2 regions of the Vibrio ziniensis genome follow, and region 1 is predicted to be linked to the other one. Evidence: predicted binding sites of a transcription regulator. Region 1 holds the regulator's gene; the other holds the start of a gene.

Evidence for each region. Region 1 encodes PurR, which represses purine synthesis genes. Its sites were predicted from a motif close to TNANGNAAACGTTTNCNTNA; they were not measured.
Region 2: purM (phosphoribosylformylglycinamidine cyclo-ligase) is a predicted target of PurR. The motif match lies at 2,701-2,720, and genes of this name have one in related genera.

Annotation. Positions count from the first base shown of each region.
Region 1 covers NZ_CP049331.1:1,941,338-1,947,583, reverse strand. Annotated here, with positions in the region: gene glgA (glycogen synthase GlgA) at 1-486, shown strand, start outside; gene G5S32_RS08885 (alpha/beta fold hydrolase) at 636-1,442, shown strand; gene G5S32_RS08880 (TVP38/TMEM64 family protein) at 1,763-2,446, opposite strand; gene G5S32_RS08875 (TfoX/Sxy family DNA transformation protein) at 2,775-3,362, opposite strand; cyclic di-GMP riboswitch class I at 3,476-3,574, opposite strand; gene purR (HTH-type transcriptional repressor PurR) at 3,746-4,753, opposite strand; gene torD (molecular chaperone TorD) at 5,034-5,681, opposite strand; gene elyC (envelope biogenesis factor ElyC) at 5,840-6,246, opposite strand, start outside.
Region 2 covers NZ_CP049331.1:2,395,889-2,402,134, reverse strand. Annotated here, with positions in the region: gene G5S32_RS11105 (class II glutamine amidotransferase) at 31-876, shown strand; gene purN (phosphoribosylglycinamide formyltransferase) at 957-1,595, opposite strand; gene purM (phosphoribosylformylglycinamidine cyclo-ligase) at 1,599-2,639, opposite strand; gene upp (uracil phosphoribosyltransferase) at 2,806-3,432, shown strand; gene rluF (23S rRNA pseudouridine(2604) synthase RluF) at 3,488-4,582, opposite strand; gene smrA (DNA endonuclease SmrA) at 4,705-5,301, opposite strand; gene G5S32_RS11075 (DUF3149 domain-containing protein) at 5,476-5,616, opposite strand; tRNA gene G5S32_RS11070 (tRNA-Pro) at 5,851-5,927, shown strand; gene G5S32_RS11065 (TraB/GumN family protein) at 6,005-6,246, opposite strand, start outside.

The sequences.
Region 1 (6,246 bases):
TTTCTGCGTAACGATGTTCAATTGGTTATCGTGGGAACGGGGGAGCCCGAAGTAGCAAATCAGTTACACAAGATAGCCAGCGTGCATTCAACACAATTTGCTTTTGTTGAGGCTTACAGTAATCGCTTTGCGCACCTTGTTGAAGCTGGTTCTGATTTCTTCTTAATGCCGTCAGAGTTCGAAGCTTGTGGTTTGAACCAAATCTACAGTATGGCTTATGGTACTTTGCCGATTGTGCGAGAAGTTGGTGGCCTAAAAGATACCGTGTTGGATTACGATAAATACCCTAGTGAAGCTACTGGTTTTGGTTTCCAAGAGCCATCACCAGAAGCATTACTCATCACAATGCAACGCGCGTTACTTTTTTATCTTCAACATCCAGATTTATTATTAGAAGTTCAACAACGCGCAATGAGGTGTGACTTCAGTTGGCGAGAATCTGCGTTGGAGTACGTAAAGATGTATAACTACGCAATTTTTGACTAGATAGATAAATGAACAAAAACAGAGCTTTAAAGCTCTGTTTTTGATCTGGTCGAGGTAGAGTAGCATTATTTAACAACTCTAATCACCTTGAAAGGGGAGGATGTGGTACCCTCAGTCTATTCTGTTTCACATTAAATTAAGTGGTACCAATGCCCCAAAGCATGCTTTTTCATAAAATTTACCATCATCCAACCAGTCAGGAATGGGTGGTATTTGTACATGGTGCAGGAGGCAGTTCGTCCATTTGGTTTAAGCAAATTAAAGCGTATAAGCAGCATTTTAATTTGTTGTTTGTTGATCTGCGTGGTCACGGAAAATCCCCTCAGCTCATCAAAGATCTGATCAGTAACAAATATACGTTTAAGTCTGTTACGTTAGATGTATTACGAGTTCTCGATCACTTAAAGATTCAATCTGCGCATTTTGTCGGAATGTCTCTTGGGACGATCATCGTACGTAACCTTGCAGAGTTGGCAACAGAACGCGTGAGTTCTATGGTGTTGGGTGGTGCGGTCACCCGTTTAAATACCCGCTCGCAAATCTTGGTTAAATTGGGGCATATAAGTAAGAATTTTGTACCATATATGTGGCTCTACCGTTTATTTGCCTATATCGTTATGCCGCAAAGAAGTCAAAAGCAATCTCGAAACTTGTTTGTCCGAGAAGCGAAGAAGCTTTGCCAGAAAGAATTCAAACGTTGGTTTACTCTTACTGCAGAGATTAATCCAATGATGCGTTATTTTCGCGATAAAGAGTTACCGATACCCACCCTGTATTTGATGGGCGAGCGTGACTATATGTTTATCCAGCCTGTTAAAGATATGGTGGCATTGCACGAGAAAAGTGAACTATGGGAAATACCGGACTGTGGGCACGTGTGCAATATTGAACAGCCTGAAGTATTTAACCGAGTTTCCATCGATTTCATCCACAAGCAGTTAACCATTAACGCTTAAAAGCCTTCTAGATGCTCTCATAGCCGCAATTCCAGCACAATCCGAATTGCGGTTCGTTATTCTCTCCGCAATGCTTACAGACCCAATCTGGCTGATTTGGGAATGCTGGTTGTAAGTAGTCACTTATAACCTGTTCGGACTGTTCGAGCAAACTCAGATTCAAAAGCCATACATAAGGTGAAGAGGCTTCATCAAAAGGGATTTCCCCGCGGACACTGAAAAGCGTTTCACCTCGAACTTCACAGGGAATATTTTGTTGTCGCAACAGCCCGCACACAATATGTGCTTCAGTTGGATGTTGAGCAATGAATATTTTCATATTACTCGTCGGTGATTGTTCTCTTTTTAAGTTTAGTCAGTACTTGTTTTGCCAAAAACGGAAATATGCCCAATAACGCAAAAGAAAGTAGAACGCTTGGAGATAGTATTCCTGACAGAGTGTCTATATCAGCAAGTTGAGTGCCTGCATTGAGATAAACAGCCGTTCCTGGGAGCATCCCCAACTGACTAACTAGGTAATAACGAGTCGTTGAAATCGGTGTTAAGCCCATAAGTAGGTTGATAAGAAAGAATGGAAACACTGGAATCAATCTTAGTGTAAACAGATAAAATGCACCATCTTGCGCTACACCTTTATTGATGGCAGAAAGATTGTCACTAAAACGGTGTTGTATCCAATTGCGAAGCAAATATCGGCTGCTAAGAAAAGCGAGGGTCGCACCAATTGTACTAGCAAAAGACACTAAGATAAGACTAAACCAAAAGCCAAATAAAGCCGCTCCGAGAAGAGTAACAACGGCAGCTCCGGGAATGGATAAAGCGGTAATCACAATATATGCGATAAAGTAAGCAATAGCTGAAAAAACGAGGTTCTGGTCTATGTATTGAGAGAGGGCTGCTTGTTGAGTTTTCGCATATTCCAGAGTGAGATATTGGCTAAACTCAGTACCCATAACAACGATGAGGGTAATTAAAATCAACCCTAGTATCAGTTTATGACTCATCGTTAACTCCAAAATAGTTGGATAAAACCATCACTTGCTCCTCATACCATCCTAGATAAAAATATGATCAGACTGAGCATCGGTAGAACAGCGAATAGGCGTCAAACGCAAACGCGCATTCATTCGTCCCTGAAGCTCCTCCGATCCATCCATGGCTCGGAGGGTTTGCTTATCGACGCCTATTCACTGATCAGGAAATTATCCAGAATGGTATCATGTATAGAGAATAGGAAAGGCAGAGCCGACTTTAAATTTCATTTTGGTTTTGATTATTCATAAAAAAGCACCCTATGAAGAGTGCTTTGTATCTTTAAGTCGAATATAGAAACTAGAGTTTCTGCATTAATTCATCGCGGCGAGACTGGGGAATGACAGACCAATGCTTACCTTCAATTGCACCTTCTAAAGCCCATAAAAGCTCAATACCAACAGTTGTGGCATGAGTCTCTTGCACGGCTCTAAACGCAGCCACTGCGCCTTTCTGTTGCAGCATGTCAACAGAATCGATTCCTGCTTTTTTGAGCATACGTTCTGTAGCAAGACGCATATTAGGAAGATCTTTAAGTCGGTCTGGTTTCGCTTTAGCTTGAGTCTCGCGTTCTTGTTTCGCGACATCTAAGGCTTGCTTTGCTTTTTCAATAATTAGATGCGGGGTATCCCACACATTTTCAGGTAAGGCAAAGTATTTAGTCACAACAGGAAAACCACGTTTTTTATAAACGTAAGGTTCATAGCCTTGTTGTTGGAAATTCTTTGAGGAGTGATCATCCGCACGAATGTGTAGTCGGTCATTAACGACCAGAGCAAACATCGTGTCATCGATGAAAATGCCAAACCCTCCGAACATAGAACGCGATTTTACGCTTCCTAGTTGCTCAAAAAGTCGCATTGAGTCTTTTAGTACTGGTTTATCCATGCTGTTAGTCTCGGTGTATTAATAAATACGCCACCAAATTCAGGTCCGAGAGAATAGCAAAAGAATACATTGAGCATGTCAATCAAGCGTCAACTCATGTATACCTTTTTGCCATCGGCAACCCCGCTACCTACCAATTATGAACTAACATGGATTGGTTTAGGCCGGAGGCTTTGCGTCCCACCCTTTCAGATGGTTTGCCCTGTGCGTGACATTACTTTCAAAATAATAAACAAAACTTTGAATAAGCATCACATTTATGTGAACTAAATGTGACGTTGATCAAAGTTTGAATATTGGGTTTGCGAGCTTATTACTGTTTTAATATTTGTGAGATGAATTTCACTGGCTCTTATTGAACGGTACTTAAATAGAGTAACTAATTATTTTGTAAGGTCTTTTACTGTATCACGCTCTACAATTTCTGGATGCATTTCGAAGATTCGACGTTCATGCTCTTTATCTTTGATTCGTTCTAACAAAATCTCAAATGCGTTTTTGCCCACACGACGTTTTGGTTGATGAATCGTGGTTAGGGGCGGAGAGAAGTACTCTGCAAGTTCAATGTTATCGTATCCGATTACCGAAATGTCATCGGGTACACGAACACCTTTTTGTTGTAAACGTGACATTAACCCTAGTGCCATTGTATCGTTGAAACAGAACACAGCGGTCGGCATTTTATCCATTGCGATAATTTTATCTGCAGCTAGTACTGCTGTATCACACTCGAAGTTGCCTTCAAGAATCCAGTTATCATTCACTGTCAAGTTCGCCTCTGCCATAGCGCGACGGAACCCCGCAATTCGTTCCTGACAAGCGAGTTTATGTAAGTGTCCACTTAAGCAAGCAATGTCTTTATGACCTCTGTCGATAAGGTATTTAGTCGCTAAATAGCCCCCTAATTCAGAGTTATCAATGATTTTGTCAGCAGTAGAAGCTTCTGGACCCCAATCCATGATGACTTTTGGAATGTCCGAATGACTTTCAAGCATCTCTGACAGTTCTTGTGTTAGGTCGGAGCACATGACTAAAATGCCATCCACTCGCTTCTCAGCCAGCATTCGGATGTAATCTCTTTGTTTCTCGTAGATGCCACCTGTGTTACACAGAATCAGTGTGTAACCCTGACGGTAACAGTAGCTTTCTACACCGTCGATGACTTCAGAAAAGAATAGATTGGTTGATTGAGTAACTAACATACCAATGGTGCGGGTAGTATTGCATTTCAAGCTACGTGCTACGGCACTTGGTGCGTAGTTTAGCTCTTTTACTGCTTCGAGAACTTTTTCTTGAGTTGCTTCAGCAACAAAGCGAGTTTTATTAATTACGTGTGATACGGTTGTGGTTGATACGCCAGCTAAGCGAGCAACATCTTTAATCGTAGCCATATATTTGTCCTGTTTTGACTGCTGATTTCGCTAAATTTTTTATTAGGTAAACAACCCACATTACTGGCCGGATTCAGCAGCGGCGAAGTTTATAAAGCTTCTAGCCTAAAGTCGTTAAAACACAAAAACCGCTTCGATATAGCGGTTTGAGTTTTAAATAATGATTCATCTTTTATGGTATTGAGTTTAAACCGCAAATGGTTAGCTAGCAACGACAAATCAATAGCGCAAACTTAACTGTAGTCACAATTCATGCCCTTTGTTGAACCAACGATGAGTTTCAATTGCCTGTAAGATAGTTTAAATCAAGCTCTAAAAAAGCGACCAATAATACTGAAATTGATGAATAAAATCCCAATTTATCCTTGCTCGCACAATCAAAAGAAAAATCAGGTATCCAGTTCAATAGATGATGACGAATATAGTCCGCTTGGAACTTTAGGGCCTGTTCCATACGGGCTTCTTTCTCAAGTTCGTTAGAGCGAATAATGAGGTGTCCGAGAAAGTCTAATTCGATAGCGAGATGATCATATGATTCATTTGTCTGCTCTTGAACATGTACGCCATTTTGCTCCATTAACTCAGCAATTGCTTGTGCTGGAGTTTTATTATTCATTTTTGATTTATCAATATAAAGAGATGCGTACGGGAGAGCCGAATTCCCATCACATTTTAGAAATAGGTTATAGAAGCTATTAGCAATTTGCACTTGTGCATCTTCATGTTTGAGAAGTTGCTTGAGAGTTGCGCATAGTTTGTGAGTGGAGACTGCTAAATGGTCGTTTTCACTAAGTCCTGCGAGAAAATTGTAAATTTCGGGGGATGAGTAATGTGACAAGTCTTGTGAACTGAGTTCGCAAGCAAACAAACCTGAAAGCCACCAATAGATTTCAGCTCGTTTTTCGTTAAAGGCTTTAATTTCTTTCATTACTTAGCTCCGTACTTTTCTTTATCTAAGTCTAAGCAATAATTACGCTCTGTACGAAATTTGCGAACTAAAGTATGCAGATCGAAGACCTTTGTTGAGCGAAGGTTGGCGAAAAAAGACCCGCATAAAGCGGGTCTTCATATCATCTTTGCAAGGAGCTACTTATCTTGTGTTAGTTTGCCATCAGAGCCAGCAACATAATCGCGCATCTTTTGCCAAAGCTGACCAAGGCTCTCGTACCAAAAGCGCTCGGTTTGCTCCAAATAGCGTGCTTGAGGCGTGTATTTATCCCAGGGTTGAGTAATGTTAGCTTGAGCTAAAAAGTTGGTTGGCGCTGGAATCGGGTTTAATCCTGCGGAATTAAATTCTTTAATTGCTCTTTCCATATGGCTGGCGGAAGTCACTAGTACCAACTTTTTGCTTTGTACGAATGCAGCAGCTTGTCTTGCCTCTTCCCAAGTATCTTTTGCTGTTTCTAACAACACGATGTCAGACTTTGCTACACCGAGTGCTAATGCGACTCGTGCTAACATACGAGCATGACTAAACTCGCTGCCACCAGCAT
Region 2 (6,246 bases), 450 kb from region 1:
ATCAAATGGGTAGTAGGAGAGAAAGTTAAGATGTGTGAATTGCTCGGAATGAGCGCTAATGTCCCCACTGATATTTGTTTTAGTTTTACTGGCTTGATTCAACGTGGTGGTAATACCGGGCCGCATCGCGATGGTTGGGGTATCACGTTTTACGAAGGTAAAGGCTTTAGAACATTCAAAGATCCAAATCCTAGTTACCAATCCAAGATTGCACAGTTAGTTCAAGAATACCCCATCAAGAGTTGCGCCGTGATCAGTCATATTCGCCAGGCGAATCGAGGCGGTGTGAATTTAGAGAATACTCATCCATTTACACGGGAATTATGGGGACGTTATTGGACGTTTGCTCATAACGGTCAGTTGACCGATTACCAAGATTTACCGACTGGTCGTCATCGACCTGTAGGACAAACAGACAGTGAAGCGGCTTTTTGCTGGCTACTTGATAAGCTAGAGAACCGTTATCCAGAGCCACCTAAAGATATGCCGGCAGTATTTCGTTATCTCGCTTTGCGTTGTGATGAACTGCGTGATAAAGGGGTTTTTAACATGCTGTTGTCTGACGGTGAATACCTAATGACATATTGCACTAATCATCTTTACTGGATTACTCGTCGAGCGCCATTTGGTCGAGCTGCACTGCTAGACGAAGATATCGAAATCAATTTCCAAGAAGAAACGACACCAGATGATGTGGTTTCTGTGATTGCGACTCAACCGCTAACGGGCAACGAGCAATGGCATAGAATGAAACCGGGGGAATTCAATATTTTCCATTATGGTGAACTGTTCGAAAGCAACAGTTCAGAGCTAACCGATGTTGCATTTGCTGCACCTAAACCGGGAAACCAAGCGCCAATAGAGCCACTTGAGTAATACATTGCAACTGGATTATACAAAATGAAAAAAGGGTTGATGCAGTATCAACCCTTTTTAGTATTCATCGCTCTAAGCAATCATTCCGTCGCGTAGCCGTGCATACCTAGTGGCTCACCATCAAGGTATGCCTTACCTTCATTCATTTTTAGTCTGTCTTCGACAAACCATTGAGTCACTAAAGGATAGATACGATACTCTTGGTTTTGCACACGTTCTGTCAGAGTTTCTACTGTATCTTCATCAAAAATTGGCACTTTTGCTTGAAGGATGACAGGCCCACCGTCGAGTTGCTCCGTGACGAAGTGAACACTAGTACCGTGTTCTTCATCACCAGCGTGAATCGCTCGTTGGTAGGTATTTAAACCTGGGTACTTAGGCAGTAGTGATGGGTGAATATTGATCATACGTCCTAAGTAGTGACGTACAAACTCACTACTCAGGATACGCATATAGCCCGCTAAAATAACTAGGTCAGGTTTATATTCATCAATTTGTTCCATAAGGGCATGGTCGTAAGCATCACGGGTCTCATACTCTTTTGGATCGACAAATACTGCCGCTGCACCTGCTTTTTTAGCTCGCTCTAAGCCATAAGCAGTTGCTTTATTCGAAAAAACAGCCGTTACTCTGCCTTCATGAATGCTTGACTCACAAGCATCGATGATCGCTTGTAAATTGGTACCATTTCCTGAAATTAAAACAACAATACTCTTCATGGATTAATTGATCTCTACTTGCTCTTCATCAGCTTTAGCTGCTGCAATTTTACCGATTACCCATGCGTTTTCGCCTTCTGCTTTTAGAAGGTTAACTGCTGCTTCAGCTTGGTCTTGTGGTAGGGCAATGATCAAACCAACACCACAGTTAAATGTACGGTACATTTCGTGAGTATTTACGTTGCCTTGCTCTTGTAGCCATTTGAAGATCACAGGCCATTCCCAGCTCTTACCGTCGATAACAGCTTTAGTACCTTCTGGAAGTACGCGAGGGATGTTTTCCCAGAAGCCACCGCCAGTGATATGAGAGATTGCGTGAATGTTATGTTCTGCAATCAGTTTTAGACCTGATTTGATGTAAATCTTTGTTGGTTCAAGAAGGTGTTCACCGATAGTTTTACCTTCAAGAAGCGCGTTCTTGTCTGCACCAGAAACTTCTAGAATTTTACGAACTAGAGAATAGCCGTTTGAGTGTGGGCCGCTAGAACCTACCGCAATCAGCGCATCGCCAACTGCAACTTTAGAACCATCGATGATGTCTTCTTTTTCTACTACGCCAACACAGAAGCCTGCTACATCGTAGTCTTCGCCTTCGTACATTCCAGGCATTTCAGCAGTTTCACCACCGATTAGAGCACAGCCAGCTTGAACACAGCCATCTGCAATACCAGAAACAACGTCTGCTGCCGTATCAACATCTAGTTTGCCAGTTGCGTAGTAGTCTAGGAAAAATAGTGGCTCTGCACCTTGTACAATAAGGTCGTTTACACACATCGCTACTAGGTCGATACCAATTGTGTCGTGCTTTTTCATATCCAAAGCAAGACGAAGTTTGGTACCAACACCATCTGTACCAGAAACAAGTACAGGTTGTTTGTATTTAGTTGGTAGCTCGCACAGCGCACCAAAGCCACCAATGCCACCCATTACCTCAGGGCGACGAGTACGCTTTACAGCACCTTTAATTCGTTCAACAAGTGCATTGCCTGCATCGATATCTACGCCAGCATCTTTGTAGCTAAGAGAAGTCTTGTTACCGCTCACGGGGAAGTTCCTCGGTTAAGTTGGATATGAAAACGGCGCTATTCTACAGGGCTTAAAACAAAAAGGAAAACGTTTGCGTCAGTTTTTTATCGTGATTTTTGGTCGGTAAAGTTGAAAGAATAGGTGTATAATCCCGAGGTTTATTTAAATTGTGCCGGAGATGGAAATGAAAGTTGTTGAAGTTAAACACCCTCTTGTTAAACATAAAATTGGCTTGATGAGAGAAGGTGACATCAGTACTAAGCGCTTTCGTGAGTTAGCTACAGAAGTAGGTAGCCTACTGACTTATGAAGCAACTGCGGACTTTGAAACTGAGAAAGTAACCATTAATGGATGGAATGGTCCTGTTGAAGTTGACCAAATTAAAGGTAAAAAAGTAACTGTCGTTCCAATCCTACGTGCTGGCTTAGGCATGATGGATGGCGTTTTAGAGCATATTCCTAGCGCTCGTATCAGCGTTGTCGGAATTTACCGTGATGAAGAAACTCTAGAGCCAGTTCCATACTTCAACAAACTTGCTTCAAACATTGAAGAGCGTATTGCACTGGTTGTTGACCCTATGTTGGCTACTGGCGGCTCTATGATTGCAACTATTGATCTACTAAAAGAGAAAGGTTGTAACCAAATCAAAGTGTTGGTTCTTGTGTCTGCACCGGAAGGTATTGCTGCACTAGAAAAAGCTCACCCAGATGTTGAGCTCTACACTGCTGCTATTGATGAAAAATTGAATGACAAAGGTTACATCGTTCCAGGTCTTGGTGACGCTGGCGATAAAATCTTCGGTACTAAGTAATCGCTACTTGGTGAGAAATAAAAAGGGGAGCATTTGCTCCCCTTTTTATTATATTCTATTTTTTCAAGCTCAATGTGCCGCCTACTCGAGGCGCATTGGATGGCTTATCGCTGCCTTTCACATTTTTCTGATTCAGTTTTTGTGAATTTGGCTTACCTTGAGAAGGCTTTCCTTTAGCTGAATTTCCTTTTGAAGAGCTAGCTGATGAACCGTTGCCTTGGCTTTCACTTCTTGCTTTTCCTTTCTTTGAATTAGGGGCATGACGGAAGGTATCGGCATTATGACCTTGATAGGTCTTATCTTTAAACGAACTTGAATTCTGATTTCTACGCGCTTTTGAATCGCGGTTCTCTTCTCTGCTGTCGAATAACTTAGCGTCGGTTGCCTTACGGATATTGTGTCCTTTCGCATCAATACGAGATGCTTCTTCCGTACCGGTAGATTCTTCACACATTGCCAGAATGTCTGCCACTTCAGCATCGGTTAAATAACGCCACTGACCGTTGGGAATACCATCCAAAGAAATGTTCATAATGCGTACGCGACGTAACTTAAACACTTCATAACCAAGCGCTTCACACATGCGGCGAATTTGGCGGTTTAATCCTTGAGTCAAAACAATACGGAAGGAAAACTTGGTTTCCATGTCGACTTTACAAGGTAGGGTTACGGTATCGAGAATTTTCACCCCTGAGGACATCTGCTTGATGAATTCAGGCGTGATAGGTTTATCAACGCGAACCACATACTCTTTCTCGTGGTTGTTTCCTGCACGTAAAATTTTATTCACGATATCGCCATCATTGGTCAGGAAGATCAAACCATCTGAAGGTTTATCTAAGCGTCCAATTGGGAAAATTCGACTTTTATGACCGATGAAATCTACAATATTGCCTGGGATGTCACGCTCTGTGGTACAAGTGATACCCGTTGGTTTGTTAAGCGCGATGTAGATAGGTTTTTCTTTGGTACGAAGCGATTTGCCGTCAATTAGAACGTCATCATCATCGGTGACTTTAGTTCCCATTTCTGGAACTTTACCGTTAATAGTTACTCGACCTTGGTCAATTAGCTTATCGGCTTCGCGACGAGAGCAGTAACCTGTTTCGCTGATGTACTTGTTTAGGCGTTTGCCTTCAGATTGTGACATGTTTATCTCCTGTAACGTTTCACAACGGCTTCTGTTTTGAAAACGATGGATGATAGCAACGCTTTCAAAATAAATAATGTGTTCAAAATTTAGCGAGGGCGCATTCTAGCAGGTATCTTTTGTTAGCCAAGACGTTTCTGATGGCGCTCTCGGTTTTCGTTTTTCTTCTCAACACTTTTCTTAAATAAAACATACAGAGCACCAGTGCCACCATGAAAGCGTTGTGCGCTATGAATACACTGCACTTCTTTAATTTGCGTCAACCAGTGAGCGACAAAACTTTTCATCAAAGCTGGCGGATTAGAGCGTTCTCCTTTGCCGTGAACGATAATCACGGTTCGAATATCCATTCTCATACACTGATTGACGAATGCGACCACTTCATCTCGCGCTTGTTTGAGGGTTTTTCTATGCAAATCAAGGCGTGCCTGAATAGGGTACTTACCCAAGCGCATCTTTTTGTATACCCCGTCCTGAACGCCATTGCGTTTGAATTCAACATGGTCATCAGGCTTAAGCATTGGCGCATGGTCAATAGAAAGATAATCAGGGTCGTTATCTGAATGACTAATTGCCGCTTCGCGCTTAGCTAGTTGTGCATCAGTAACCTGATGGGATTTATTCAGTTCGGCGGTATCTTGTTTGATGGGTTTTACGTCGCCCATCATTTGATGAAATAGTTCGAAATCATCTTGAGACTCAAAGTCATCGCTAGACATAGTGCTATCTCGAATTAATCATGGAATGTCAGAAGTATAACAATCGAGACTACTCAAGCAACCTGTTAAGCATCAAGGAACGAATGTTGGTGGGAAAAATAAAAAACCGGAGCTGACAAGTTATCAACTCCGGTGCAAAGCGTGATTCTATTTAAAAAATAGATGCTAAGCGATCTAGTGAGGAGATTTGTCGTTCAATACTTTGTAGACGAAATAGCTGCCATAAAACAGCATCAGTCCTATAGCGCCGAAAATAACCAGCATTGAAGATAACCCAACTGCATTACCGAAAAGGAGATCTAGCCATAAGTCCATAGTATTTCCTCTATAAGTGCTTGAAGACGATTCTTAAGTTAAATTCTGGCTAAAAAAACGACACTGATCTGGATCAATTGTGATTGATAGGTTGTGTAAATGTTTCTATGTGTGTGTATTTGGTCACATTTTATTGCTTGTTGATGGGTTTTTAATCGAACGAACTGATTTTGTGAAAAATTTAGTTAAATGACTTGCGTAACTATTCATAATCCGTAATATACGCAGCGTTCTCGGTGAATAGCGCAGCTTGGTAGCGCATCTGGTTTGGGACCAGAGGGTCGGGGGTTCGAATCCCTCTTCACCGACCATATTTAGAAAAAGGCTCTAGTCGAAAGACTGGAGCCTTTTTCGTTTCAAGTGTTTTATGTACTCGAACAGAGTGAGCTTAAAAAAACTCGCAGTTTGCTTTTTTACTTCGGTTTTGTTGTGAAACTTTGAAGCCTTTCTTCTCCAGCATTTCAATAAAGTTTTGTTTACCGATTAAGTGTAAAGCGCCAACGATCATCACGTACTGACCTTGTTGCGTTGGTAAGAATTTTCCAGAACTCAGTTTATTTGCCCAATCTTGGTTTCGGTTAGTCACAAATGCTTGCTCCATTTCTGGAGACATCTCGGTAAGATGCATCA